3 regions of the Sphingomonas sp. S-NIH.Pt3_0716 genome follow, and region 2 is predicted to be linked to each of the others. Evidence: predicted binding sites of a transcription regulator. Region 2 holds the regulator's gene; each other region holds the start of a gene.

What was found. The regulator LexA, encoded in region 2, represses DNA repair genes until DNA is damaged. The targets are predictions, from matches to a motif close to GTTCCNCNCTTGTTCT.
Region 1: the regulator LexA is predicted to act here: its motif matches at 2,801-2,816, upstream of recA (recombinase RecA).
Region 3: the regulator LexA is predicted to act here: its motif matches at 2,505-2,520, upstream of BRX37_RS09505 (MmcB family DNA repair protein).

Annotation. Positions count from the first base shown of each region.
Region 1 is NZ_QLJK01000022.1:10,735-14,998, reverse strand. Features, by position in the region: gene BRX37_RS17465 (methyl-accepting chemotaxis protein) at 1-1,204, shown strand, start outside; gene BRX37_RS17460 (hypothetical protein) at 1,293-1,478, shown strand; gene recA (recombinase RecA) at 1,656-2,726, opposite strand; gene BRX37_RS17450 (response regulator) at 2,839-3,195, opposite strand; gene BRX37_RS17445 (hybrid sensor histidine kinase/response regulator) at 3,280-4,264, opposite strand, start outside.
Region 2 is NZ_QLJK01000005.1:65,648-69,911, forward strand. Features, by position in the region: gene BRX37_RS05225 (ComEC/Rec2 family competence protein) at 1-1,482, shown strand, start outside; gene lexA (transcriptional repressor LexA) at 1,473-2,150, opposite strand; gene BRX37_RS05235 (molybdopterin molybdotransferase MoeA) at 2,255-3,439, opposite strand; gene moaC (cyclic pyranopterin monophosphate synthase MoaC) at 3,436-3,921, opposite strand; gene trpC (indole-3-glycerol phosphate synthase TrpC) at 3,918-4,264, opposite strand, start outside.
Region 3 is NZ_QLJK01000009.1:97,922-102,185, forward strand. Features, by position in the region: gene hpf (ribosome hibernation-promoting factor, HPF/YfiA family) at 1-183, shown strand, start outside; gene BRX37_RS09485 (PTS sugar transporter subunit IIA) at 314-781, shown strand; gene BRX37_RS09490 (PaaI family thioesterase) at 741-1,238, shown strand; gene BRX37_RS09495 (DUF1491 family protein) at 1,231-1,581, shown strand; gene BRX37_RS09500 (cell wall hydrolase) at 1,757-2,428, shown strand; gene BRX37_RS09505 (MmcB family DNA repair protein) at 2,532-3,038, shown strand; gene BRX37_RS09510 (ankyrin repeat domain-containing protein) at 3,078-3,704, opposite strand; gene BRX37_RS09515 (SCO family protein) at 3,761-4,264, shown strand, end outside.

The sequences.
Region 1 (4,264 bases), on a different contig from region 2:
CCGCTTCCAGGATGATGCGGCGCTGCGGCTGCTGCCGGTGGTGGACGCCGCCGATCGGCCGGTGGGGGCCATTTATGAGCGCGACATGCGGCGCATCCTGTTCAATCCCTTCGGCCATGCGCTGCTGCGCAATCCCAGTTTCGGCGGGCGGCTGGACGAACATGTGCGGCCGTGCGCGACGGTCGAGCAGAGTGCCAGCGTCGAACGGCTGATCGACCTTTATGCGGCGCAGGGGAGCGATTGCGAGGGGCTGATCGTGACGCAGGGCGGCGATTATGTCGGCGTGGTCGGCGGTCCGCTGCTGCTGCGGCTGGCGGCGGAGCGGGATACACGCGATGCGCTGGCCCGCACCCGGCGGCTGGAACATGTGACGCGCGAGAGCGGCGCATTTCGCGCGGATGTCGAGGCGCTGATCGCCGATCTGGTCGGCATGGCCGACATGCTGTCGGCGCGCGCTGAACAGGCGGTGGAGCGGGCGTCGGGCAATGGCGAGGCGGCGGCCGGCATGGCGGTCGCGGCGGAACAGACGGCCGACAGCCTGCACGGCATCGCCAGCGGCGGGCAGGAACTGGGCGGGCTGTTCCAGGCGATGGAAAGCCAGGTGCGCGCGGCGGGCGAGGCGATCCGCGCGGCGGTGGCGCAGACGCAGGTCGGGGCCGAGCAGACGGCGGCGCTGCGCGTCGAGGCGGACGGGATCGGCGCGGTCATCACCCTGATCGACGATATTGCGCGGGCGACCAGCATGCTGGCGCTCAATGCCAGCATCGAGGCGGCACGGGCGGGCGAGGCGGGGCAGGGCTTTGCCGTGGTGGCGCGCGAGGTGAAGACTCTGGCGAGCCAGACGCGCGAGGCGGCGGCCGAGATCGGACAGCGCATCGGCCATGTCCGACTGGCGGTGGAGACGGTGGCGCAGGGGCATATGCACATGGACGCGGCGATGGCGACCGCGAACGAGGTGTCGGCGTCGGTCTTTTCGGCGGTGGCGCGCCATGGCGCCTTCAGCCGGTCGATCGCCGCGAGCCTGTCGGAAGCCGGATCGTCGAGCGACCATATCCGCCAGAGTGCGCGCCAGATCAGCGACAATGCAAGCGCGGCGGCGGCGGGCGCCCATGACATCGGCGTTGCGGCGGGGCAACTGGCGACGGTCGCGCACCGGCTGGACGATCGGGCGAGCCGGTTCCTGCAGGCGATCCAGGCAGGCTGAGCCGCACAAAGCCTCTGGTAACGGCGCAAAAAGCAGCTAGTCTTGCACCCAATGGGTCCGGCACGGGCCGAAAATGGGAGAGAAGATCATGCTCGTCATGTTCGTCGGCGTCGATCGCACCGAAACCGCGGTCAACCCTACCCAGGTGACCTTCGTCTCATCCGTGACCGACGGCACCCGCATCCGCTTTGGCGAAGGCCGCAGCGTCACCGTGACCGAACCGATCGCCGAAGTGCTGGATTCGCTCAACCGCGCCCTGCGGCCGCACGAATAGCGGTCTTTTCCCTCTTCCCCTCCGTTGCGCCTGCATGGCGACAGCCCTGTCGCGCGCGCGGCAGGTAAAAGGCCCGCCGCGCCATCGCGCAACGGGCCTTTTCAGAGCGTGAAGCCAGAGGTGGACGAAAGCCAGGATCAGGCGCCCGGTTGATCCGGTCGGGCGCGGTCGTCCTGCTTAGTCGTCATCCCCCGCTTCGGGTCCGGCCATCATCCCTTCGGCGACTTCCTCGGTCTTGCCGCGGATCGCCTTTTCCAGGCGGTCTGCCATTTCGGGATTTTCCTTGAGGAAGGTCTTGGCGTTTTCGCGACCCTGGCCGATGCGGACCGAGTCATAGGAGAACCAGGAGCCCGACTTCTCGACCAGCCCGGCCTTGACGCCGATGTCGAGCATCTCGCCAATCTTGGAAATGCCCTCGCCATACATGATGTCGAATTCGACCTGCTTGAAGGGCGGGGCGACCTTGTTCTTCACCACCTTCACGCGGGTCGCGTTGCCGACGATATCGTCGCGATCCTTGATCTGGCCGGTGCGACGGATGTCGAGACGGACCGAGGCGTAGAATTTGAGCGCGTTGCCGCCGGTGGTGGTTTCCGGATTGCCGTACATCACGCCGATCTTCATGCGCACCTGGTTGATGAAGATCACCATGCACTTGGAGCGGGCGATCGACCCGGTCAGCTTGCGCAGCGCCTGGGACATGAGGCGCGCCTGCAGGCCGACATGGCTGTCGCCCATCTCGCCCTCGATCTCGGCGCGCGGCACCAGCGCGGCGACCGAGTCGACGACGAGGATGTCGATGGCGTTGGAACGGACCAGCGTGTCGACGATTTCCAGCGCCTGTTCGCCGGTGTCGGGCTGCGACACGATCAGTTCGTCAATGTCGACGCCCAGCTTCTTGGCATAGATGGGGTCGAGCGCATGTTCCGCGTCGACGAAGGCGGCGGTGCCGCCCGCCTTCTGGGCTTCGGCGATCGCATGCAGCGTCAGCGTGGTCTTGCCCGAGCTTTCCGGGCCGTAAATCTCGATGATGCGGCCCTTGGGCAGGCCGCCGATGCCGAGCGCGATGTCGAGGCCGAGCGAGCCGGTCGAGATCGATTCAATCTCGATCTTCTCGCGGCTGCCGAGCTTCATCGCGCTGCCCTTGCCGAAGGCGCGATCAATCTGGGCGAGCGCCGCCTCCAATGCTTTCTGTCTGTCCATTGTGCCTGTCTTCTTGGAATCGATGAGTGAGAGCATAGCGGTCATCGGCCTATCCCCTGTCAAGCGGATCGCGTCGAGTCACTCGGCGCCTGCCAATGATGTATCCTGTTTGTTCCTGAGGAACAAGAGGGGAACGGAAATTTCCTATCCTGCCTATTCAGTCGGCGAGAATCTTCTCCAGCGCGCGTTCGACGGCGCCGATGGTGAAGGGCTTGGCCAGCGTCGGGCGATCGGCATGGCCCTGCGGCAGATCGTCGGCCATGCCGCCGGTGGCGAACAGGAAGGGGATCGACTGCTGGGCCAATATGTCGGCAACCGGCCAGCTTTTTTCACCCTGGAGATTGCAGTCGAGCAGGGCGGCGTCGAACCCGCCCTCGCGCGCCAGGGCGCACGCCTCGTCCACCGACGCGGCGGTCGCGTGAAGGCGATAGCCGAGCGCGTCGAGATAATCTTCCAGCATCATGCCGATCATCGCTTCATCCTCGACGATGAGGATGGACTTGCCGTCAGCCATGCGCCCTTGTCCCTTGTTCTTGCTTCCCATCGCTAGCCAAAGGGGCAGGCGATGCCCAGCATAATCGTTTGCCGGCGGGCAAGTTCATTCCACCGCCGGTCGCATCGCCAGCGCGTCGCGCGCCGCTTCGGCCAACTGGTTGACGGAAAAGGGCTTGGGCAGGAAGGCGACATTGGCGATGTCGATCGACTTGCGCAGCTGCTCCTCGGCATAGCCGGACATGAACAGCACGGGGAGGTCGGGGAAGCTGCGCCGCGCCTGCGCCACCATCGCCGGGCCGTCCATATTGGGCATCACCACGTCGGAGATCAGCAGGTCGATCTTCTCGCTGCCGCCCAGCACCTCCAGCCCCTGTTCGCCGTCGCTGGCGGTCAGCACCTTGTAGCCCTGGCGAGTGAGGGCGCGTTCGGCCACGGCGCGGACCATATCCTCATCCTCGACCAGCAGCACCGTGCCGGTGCCCCAGGTCTCGCTGCGCTTGATCGGCGTCTTGGGCTTGGCCTGTTCAATGTCGCCGCCGGCATAGACCGGCAGATAAATGACGAAGCTGGCGCCCCGGCCCAGTTCGGATTCGGCGAAGATATAGCCGCCCGACTGCTTGACGATGCCATAGACGGTGGAAAGGCCAAGGCCCGTGCCCTTGCCCAGTTCCTTGGTGGTGAAGAAGGGTTCGAAGATCTTGGACAAGATGTCGGGCGGGATGCCCAGGCCCGTGTCGGATACGCGCAGCGCGGTATAGTCGCTGATCGGCAGGATTTGCTGCCGCATCTCGCGCACGCGGTTGGCGGGCACGCCATAGGTCTGGATATTGAGCGTGCCGCCTTCGGGCATGGCGTCGCGGGCATTGACCGCCAGGTTGATGATGACCTGTTCGAGCTGGCCGGGGTCGGCGCGCACCGCGCCGAGGTTGCGGCCATGGCTGACGTCGAGCTTCACATTTTCGCCGAGCAGGCGTTTCAACAGGTTGGAAACGTCGGCGACGATGTCGGGCAGCTGCAATATCTGCGGGCGCAGCGTCTGCTGGCGCGAGAAGGCGAGCAGCTGGCGGGTGAGGCCCGCCGCGCGATTG
Region 2 (4,264 bases):
CGCGAGGGGCCGACGCTGCGGGCGCGGCTGTTCGATCATATCGGCGGACAGGTGGCGGGCGCATCGGCGGGGATTGCGGTGGCGCTGGCGACCGGCGACCAGGGCGCGATTGCCGAAACGGATGCGGAGGCGATGCGGCGCAGTGGCCTTGCCCATCTTCTGTCGATCAGCGGGCTGCATGTGACGGCGCTGATCGGGGCGGTGATATTCCTGCTGTTGCGCTTGCTGGCGCTGATCCCGCGCGCGGCGCTGGACTGGCCGCTGATGCTGATCGCGGCGGCGGGCGGCGCGCTGGCGGGGATCGGCTATACGCTGCTGACCGGCGCGGAGGTGCCGACGGTGCGATCCTGCATCGCGGCGCTGCTGGTGCTGGGCGGGCTGGCGCTGGGGCGCGAGGCGATCACCCTGCGGCTGGTGGCGACCGGGGCGCTGGTGGTGCTGGTCTTCTGGCCAGAGGCGCTGATCGGCCCGAGCTTCCAGATGAGCTTTGCCGCCGTGGTCGCGCTGGTGGCGCTGGGCGAGCATCGGCGGTTCAAGGCGTTTGCGATGGCGCGGGACGAGCCTTTGCCGCGCAAGGCCGGGCGGACGGTGGCGGCGATGCTGATGACGGGCCTTGCCATCGAACTGGTGCTGGCGCCGATCGCGCTTTACCATTTTCACAAGGCTGGATTGCTGGGCGCGGTGGCCAATCTGGTCGCGATCCCGCTCACCACCTTCGTCATCATGCCGCTGGAGGCGCTGGCGCTGTGCTTCGACCTCGTCGGGCTGGGCGCGCCCTTCTGGTGGCTCACGGCCAAGGCGATCGCGCTGTTGCTAGCGGTGGCGCATGGCGTGGCGGCGAGCCCGATGGCGGTGATGCTGGCGCCGGCGGTGCCGGGCGGGCTGTTCGCGGTCATCCTGGTGGGAGGTCTCTGGTGCCTGCTCTGGCGCAGTCGCTGGCGCTGGCTGGGGCTGGGGCCGGTCGCGATCGGCCTGGCCGGCATCGCGCTGCTGGCGCCGCCCGATATCGTGGTGACCGGCGACGGGCGGCATGTCGCGGTGCTGACACCAGCGGGGACGATGGCGCTGCTGCGCGAGGGGGCGGGTGAGTATGTCCGCGACGTGCTGAGCGAGAGCGCGGGCTATGACGGGACGCTGGAGGCGATCGCGACGATGAAGCAGGCGCGCTGTTCGACTGATCTATGTGCGGTGACGTTGCCACGGGACGGGCGCGACTGGCATTTGCTGGTGACGCGCAATGCGATGCTGGTCGATCGGCCGATATTGGAGCGGGACTGCGCGGCGGCCGATATCGTCATCAGCGATCGGGGGCTGCCCTGGTGGTGCCGGCCGCGCTGGATGAAGATCGACCGCCGGCTGCTGTCGCGCACCGGCGGCCTGTCGATTGGCCTTGAAAGCGGCAAAGTTCACACCGTCCATCGGCCCGGAGACGCGCATCCGTGGATCGTGCGCCGCCGGCCCCGAACAGCCGGTCAGTTGTAGCGGCGCAGCAGGCCGGCGAGCTTGCCCTGGATGCGGACCTGGCGCGGATCATAGATCTGCGGTTCATAGGCGGCATTGGCGGGATCGAGCCGGACGCGCGCGCCTTCGCGGCGGAAATATTTGAGCGTGGCTTCAGCGTCGTCGATCAGGGCGACGACGATCTGGCCTTCGCGCGCGACATCGGTGCGCTGGATCAGCGCGAAGTCGCCGTCGAGAATGCCGGCCTCCATCATGGAGTCCCCCGACACTTCGAGGGCATAATGGTCGCCCGAGCCGAGCAAGGCGGCGGGGACGGAGAGCATGGTGTGGCTTTCCATCGCCTCGATCGGGACGCCGGCGGCGATGCGGCCGTGCAGCGGGATTTCGATCACGTCATTGGCGGCGGTCGGCAGCAGCACGGCCGGAGCCGATATCTTGGGCGTCGGGACGGCTGGTGCAGGCGCGCGATGCATCGCCTCGGGCAGCTTGAGCACTTCGAGCGCGCGGGCGCGGTTGGGCAGGCGTCGGATGAAGCCGCGTTCCTCCAGCGCGTTGATCAGCCGGTGGATGCCGGACTTGGAGCGCAGGTCGAGCGCGTCCTTCATCTCCTCGAACGAAGGGGACACCCCGCCTTCTTCCAGCCGGGTCTGAATGAAGCTCAGCAATTCCTGCTGCTTGGGCGTCAACATCGGCGGTCCTCCATGGAACGAATGAAGAACGCATAGGAAACGGAAAGGGGCAAGTCAAGCGCGTTAAACCATGCGCCGCTTTTGCCGGCCAGGCAGTCAGATAGTCAGGCGGTCAGCGGAATGATGTCGACCATGTCGCCGGCAATGGCGGGGGCTGAGCCGGCCGGCCGGCGGATCAGACAGTCGGCCAGCGCCATGGCGGCGGTGGCGGCGCTGTCCTGCGCGGTGACCGAGACGATGCCGTCGGCGGCGCGATAGGCGCGCAGATAATCGTCGCGTTCCGCCGTTGCGCCAAGCGACGCGGCAAGGCGGGCCTGCACGACCGGCGGCAGCGGCGCGCGCGATCCGGCGAGATGGCGGACCAGCGGGCAGAGGAAGAGGGTGCCGGTGACGAAAGCGGAGACCGGATTGCCCGGCAGGCCGAGGAAGATTGCGTTGCCGAGACGCCCGGCCATCAGCGGTTTGCCGGGCCGCATCGCGATCTTGTAGAAATCGAGCGTGCCGCCGGCCGCCGCGAAGGCGGGGCGGACATAGTCATGGTCGCCGACCGAGGCGCCGCCGGTCGAGACGATGATGTCGGCCTGTGCCGCCTGTTCCAGCGCCTGCGTCATGGCGGCGAGATCGTCGGGCACGATGCCAAGGTCGATCACGTCGCAGGGCAGGGCGGCGAGCAGGGCAGCGAGCATCGGCGCGTTGGACGAGGGGAGATAGCCCGACGGCGTCGGCGCGCCGGGGGGAACAAGTTCATTGCCGGTCGAGAGCAAAGCGACACGCGGCCGGGCGCCGACGGGAAGGCTGCCATGGCCGCCCAGCACGGCGAGCGCGATCTGGCCGGGCGTGAGGCGGTTACCGGCGCTGACCAGCGGCGTGCCGGCGCGGAAATCTGAGCCGAGCGGGCGGACATGCCTGCCGGGCGTCAGTATGCCGTCATGCGCGGTCAGTTTGTCGCCGTCGCGCGTGGCATTTTCCTGGATCAGGATCGCGTCGGCGCCGGCCGGCAAGGGCGCCCCGGTGAAGATGCGGCAGGCCTGGCCCGGTTGCAGGGCCGGGATATCGGCGTCGCCCGCGCTGCTGGTCGCGACCAGCTGCCACGGCCCGGCGCCTTCGGATGCGCGCACGGCATAGCCGTCCATCGCGGAAAGATCGGCCCAGGGCTGGTCGCGGCGCGCGCTGATGTCGGTGGCGAGCCAGCGACCGGCGCAGGCGGATACGGGCACATGTTCGGCCGGCAACGGATCGGCGAGGGCAAGGAGCCGCGCCTGCGCGTCCGCGACCGGCATCAGGCTCATCGGTCGCTGCTCTCCGGCGCGGTCCAGTCGCCCGACTTGCCGCCACGCTTGGCGAGCAGGCGAACATCGCCGATTATCATGCCCTTATCGAGTGCCTTGGCCATGTCGTAAACGGTGAGCAAGGCGGCGGTGGCGGCGGTCAGCGCCTCCATTTCTACCCCGGTCTGGCCGGCGGTGCGCGCGGTCGCGGTGACGGTGACGCCATCGTCGTGGAGGGCGAAGTCGATGGTGACGGCGCTCAGCGGGATTGGATGGCAGAGCGGGATCAGTTCGGCGGTGCGCTTGGCCGCCATGATGCCGGCGACGCGGGCGACGGCCAGTACGTCCCCCTTCTTGACGAGGCCGGCGGCGATCGCCTGGGCGGCGTCGGCCGCCATCGTGATGCGCCCGGCGGCCACCGCTTCGCGCGCGGTCACCGCCTTGGCCGAGACATCGACCATGCGGGCGGCACCGTCTTCATCAAGATGGGTGAGGCCGGTCATGCCCCGGTCAGCAGGTTGCGGGTCGCGGCCTCGACATCGGCCTGGCGCATCAGGGTTTCGCCGACCAGGAAGCAGCGCACGCCATGATCGGCCATGGAGCTGAGGTCGGCATGCGAGCCAAGGCCGCTTTCGGCGACGAAGGTGCAGCCGTCCGGCGCCCTGCCGACCAGCTCATAAGTGCGGGCGAAATCGACGCTGAAATCGCGCAGATCGCGGTTGTTGACGCCGATCAGGCGCGAGCGGAGCTTGAGCGCGCGCTCCAGTTCGGCCTCGTCATGCACTTCGATCAGGGCGTCCATGCCAAGGCCAAGCGCGGCGTCCTCGATCTCCTGCATCTGGCTAT
Region 3 (4,264 bases), on a different contig from region 2:
GCGCCCCTGATCGTCGCCGAAACACGGGTCGACATTCCCGAGGCCAGCGTGTCCGATGCGGTGATGATGCTGGACCTGCGCAACACCAATGCGCTGCTGTTCCTCAATGCCGGCACGTCGGCCTATAATATGGTCTATCGCCGTCAGGACGGCACGATCGGCTGGGTCGAGCCGCGCGGCTGACCCCCTGCCAAGCCGGGCCGCCTGTTGACCTCCGGGTGCAGGCGGCCTATGGGGCCGGGCTTTAGTTTCTCCGAGCAACGCGCATTTTTTTCGACAGGCTGGGCGCGCCTCGGCTGCCCCCGGAAGTAAAATGGTGCATTTCAACGATATTGTCTCGCCGGACGCGCTGGCCACCGAGGTGACTGTGAACGGCAAGAAGATGCTGTTCCAGAAGATCGCGGCTCTGGCGGCGCAATCCTATGGCGTGGATGCCGAAGCGGCCGCCGACGCGCTGCTGGAGCGCGAGCGTCTGGGCTCCACCGGCTTCGGTGGCGGCGTTGCCATTCCCCATGCCAAGCTGCCGGGCCTCGACCGCATGTGCGGCGTGGTCGTGCTGCTCGATCCGCCGGCGCCGTTCGACGCGGTCGATGATGCGCCGGTCGATGTCGTGTTCGCGCTGCTGTCGCCGCAGGACAGCGGCGCCGAGCATTTGAAGACGCTGGCGCGTGTATCCCGCTATCTGCGCGACGAGGCGCAGGTGACGCGCCTGCGCGGTGCCAAGTCGGCCGAGGCGCTGCATGCGCTGCTGGCCGGTGGTGAGGCGCGTGACGCCGCCTGAGGCCGCCGCGCTCGCCAGTGGCGAGGCGGCGCATTTTCGCGCGCTGGAGCATCTCTACAACAGCGCGCCGATCAACGACCTGTTCCTGTCGACCCTGCGCGTGCCGGAACCCGGCCGGTCGGTGATCGATTTCGAGGTCGACGAGCGGCATTTCCATGCCGCCGGCGCGGTGCATGGCACCGTCTATTTCAAGATGCTGGACGATGCGGCCTTCTATGCCGCCAACAGCCTGGTCAGCGACCGCTTCCTGCTGACCACCGCTTTCAACCTGCTCTTCACCCGGCCGATCGGCCCCGGAAAGCTGCGCGCCGAGGGGCGCTGGATCAGCGGCAAGCGCCGCGTCTATGTCGCCGAGGCGAGCATTCTCGATTCGGACGGGGAAGAGGTGGGCCGGGGCACCGGCACCTTCATGCGGTCGCAGATTCCGCTGTCATCGCTGCCGGGATATCATGGCTGAGGACAGTTCGGCCGCGCGGCTGACCAGCGCGATGCTGGTCGGCGCGCTGGTGAAGCGGGTGAATGCCGCCGGCGGCTTTGCCATGATCCTGGCCAAGGGCGACGAGATGAGCGGCGTCATCCTGGTCCAGGTGATGGACAAGGGGCGGGAATCCGCAATTTTCGAGCGGGTATCGAACTTTCGCGGCGGCCATGCATTGATGCGCTGTGGACCCCCTGCGGAAGAGGGGCCGGATGCGTTTGCCGCCTATGCCGAACGTCGGCGCAGATCGGACCCCGACCTGTGGCTGGTGGAGCTTGATATCGCGGATGCGGAACGGTTCGCCGCTGAAACGATCTGCTGATCGTTGACTCCTTGCACGCGCGCGGGCAATGGCGGCCGACGCTGAACGCGCAGGTTGCCTGCATTCGTCCATGGGGGGCGGGCCGGTAAACACGCAGACGGGGGGCGGCCGAACGTCACAGAATATCGGTTACAATCGACGTTTCTGGCCAATAACCGCACGATTTTGAGCCATAATGAGTTTTCGTCTGAAGGCCGCGATCATCGCGGCATTTACGCTGTCGGCCGCTGCGGCTGTTACGGCGTCGGACATGTCGAGCGCCAGCGAGGCCTCCCTGTCCACGGTTTCTCTTCCGGAAACCGCCGCGCTGACTAGCGCATCCACGGCCGGCACCAAGCCCGCCGTCGTTTTCGCTGCGCCGCAGGAAGTCGCGCAGTCGCTGGATTCCGGCACCAAAGCTGGCAGCAATTTTTCGACCGATATCGAGCCCAAGGCCGAGACCCTGGCAGCCCTGGTTGATGCGCAAGGCGCTCCCGAGGATGTCGAAGGCGACATGAAGTGCCTGGCCGGTGCGGTCTATTTCGAATCCAAGGGTGAAACGCTGGAGGGCCAGCTGGCCGTTGCCCGCGTCATCATCAACCGCGCCAAGTCGGGTCGCTTCGCCAGCAGCCTGTGCGGTGTCATCTATCAGCCGAGCCAGTTCAGCTTCGTGCGTGGTCACGGCATGCCGCCGATCAACATTGCCAGCGATTCCTGGCGCGAAGCTGTTGCGATCGCGCAGATCGCCCTGGACGACAGCTGGGACAGCCAGGCCGAAGGCGCGCTGTTCTTCCATGCCCGCCGCGTGTCGCCGGGCTGGGGCAAGACCAAGCTGGCGTCGATCGACAACCACGTCTTCTATCGCTGATCCGCGCTCACCGCGCGACAGTGACGCCCTTTTGAAGGCCGATTCGGACCCCATGTCCGAATCGGCCTTTTCTTTTGTTCCCTTCCTGTTCTAGTCTGGTACCATGACCATCCAAGACGCCGCCCAAGACGCCGATCGCTGTTCACCGCTGACCGACGGGACCGCGCTGGCCGTTGCGCGCGGCACGCTGCGCCTGTTCCACCGTCATGACATGAACGGCATATTGGAAGTGCCGCTGCCCAATGGCCGGCGGGCCGACATCATGGCGATCGACAGCGCCGGGCGCCTGACCATCGTCGAGATCAAGTGCAGCCGGGCGGACTTGCTGGGCGACATGAAATGGCCGGATTATTTCGACTATTGCGACCGCTATTTCTGGGCGGTGCCATCGGGCTTCGACACCAGCCTGTTCGAGAGCGAGGCGCTGTGGCCGGCCCGCACCGGCCTGATCGTCGCCGACCAATATGATGCCGAACTGGTGCGGGCCGCGCCGTTCGAGCCGCTGGCCGCCGCCCGGCGCAAGGCAGAGACGCTGCGCTTCGCCCGCCGCGCCGCCCGCCGCCTGTCGGCGCTGGCCGACCCGGATTATGCGGCGGAATTGGGCTGGTAAGGGTTAAAGAAAAGGGCGGCCAGGCCGCCCTTTTTCATATCAAAAGACCGGGCCCTGGACCGGGCCCTTGGGCGCGGCGGCGTTGGTCTTGGCGGAATCGAGCGCTTCGACCAGGCCCGGCGTGCGGCTGTCGCGCTCAGCATAGTCGCGGGCGGACATGCCGGCGATGGTGTCGCGCTTGTCCGCATTGGCGCCCTGCGCCACCAGCAGGCGGACCAGGCCGATGTCGCGCAGCTGCACCGCGCGGATCAAGGCGGTCTCGCCGCTGCCATTGGTCTTGTCGACCTGGGCGCCGCGGGTGAGCAGCAGGCGCACGCCTTCCTCGTACCGGTTCTGCACGGCGAGCAGCAGCGGCGTGGTGCCATTATTGTCGGCAAGGTTCGGATTGGCGCCCTTCGACAGCATGAAGTTGAGCCATGTCGTGTCGCGGCGGCCGATGACGATGTGCAGCGCGGTTTCGCCGGTGGTGACGTCACGGCTGTTGATGACGGTCGAACCCGGCTTCTGCAGCAGTTCGGTCGCCTTGTCCCCATCGGCGTCCTTCACCGCCTTGAGGAAGTTGTAATTGTTGGAAAACTGGGCCTGGGCCGCAACCGGGGCCATCAGTGCCAGGGTGATGGCGGCAGGCCGCGCCAGAAACAGCCAGGTAGAAAGTCCGCTCTTCATCCCAATCTTCATCGTCGCGCGCCCCGTTCGATTTGCAAATCGGCCCATAGCAAGGCATGGCAGGCGACACCATGAACAAAGCGCTGATCTCGCTCGCCCTGCCGCTTCTGGCCTTGCTGACGGCTTGCAATATGGGGGCTGGCGGCAACGCATCAAGCGGCGAGAGCGAGCAGGGCAATCTGGTCGGCGCGCGCATCGGCGCGCCCTTCACCCTTACCGACCAGGACGGCAAGACCGTTCATTGGGACGATTATAAGGGCCAGTATCGGATCGTCTATTTCGGCTACACCTATTGCCCGGATGTCTGCCCGGTCGATCTGCAGCGGATCATGCAGGCGTTCAGCGCCTTTGAAAAGGCCGCGCCCGCCCGCGCCGCGAAGGTGCAGCCGATCTTCATCAGCGTCGATCCCAAGCGGGACACGCCGGCGGTGCTGAAGCCCTATGTCGCGGCCTTCCACCCGCGCCTCGTCGGCCTGACCGGCACGCCGGAGCAGATCGCGAAGGTGGCCAAGGACTTCGTCGTCCTCTACAATGCGGAAAAGCCGGAAGGGGCGAGCGAC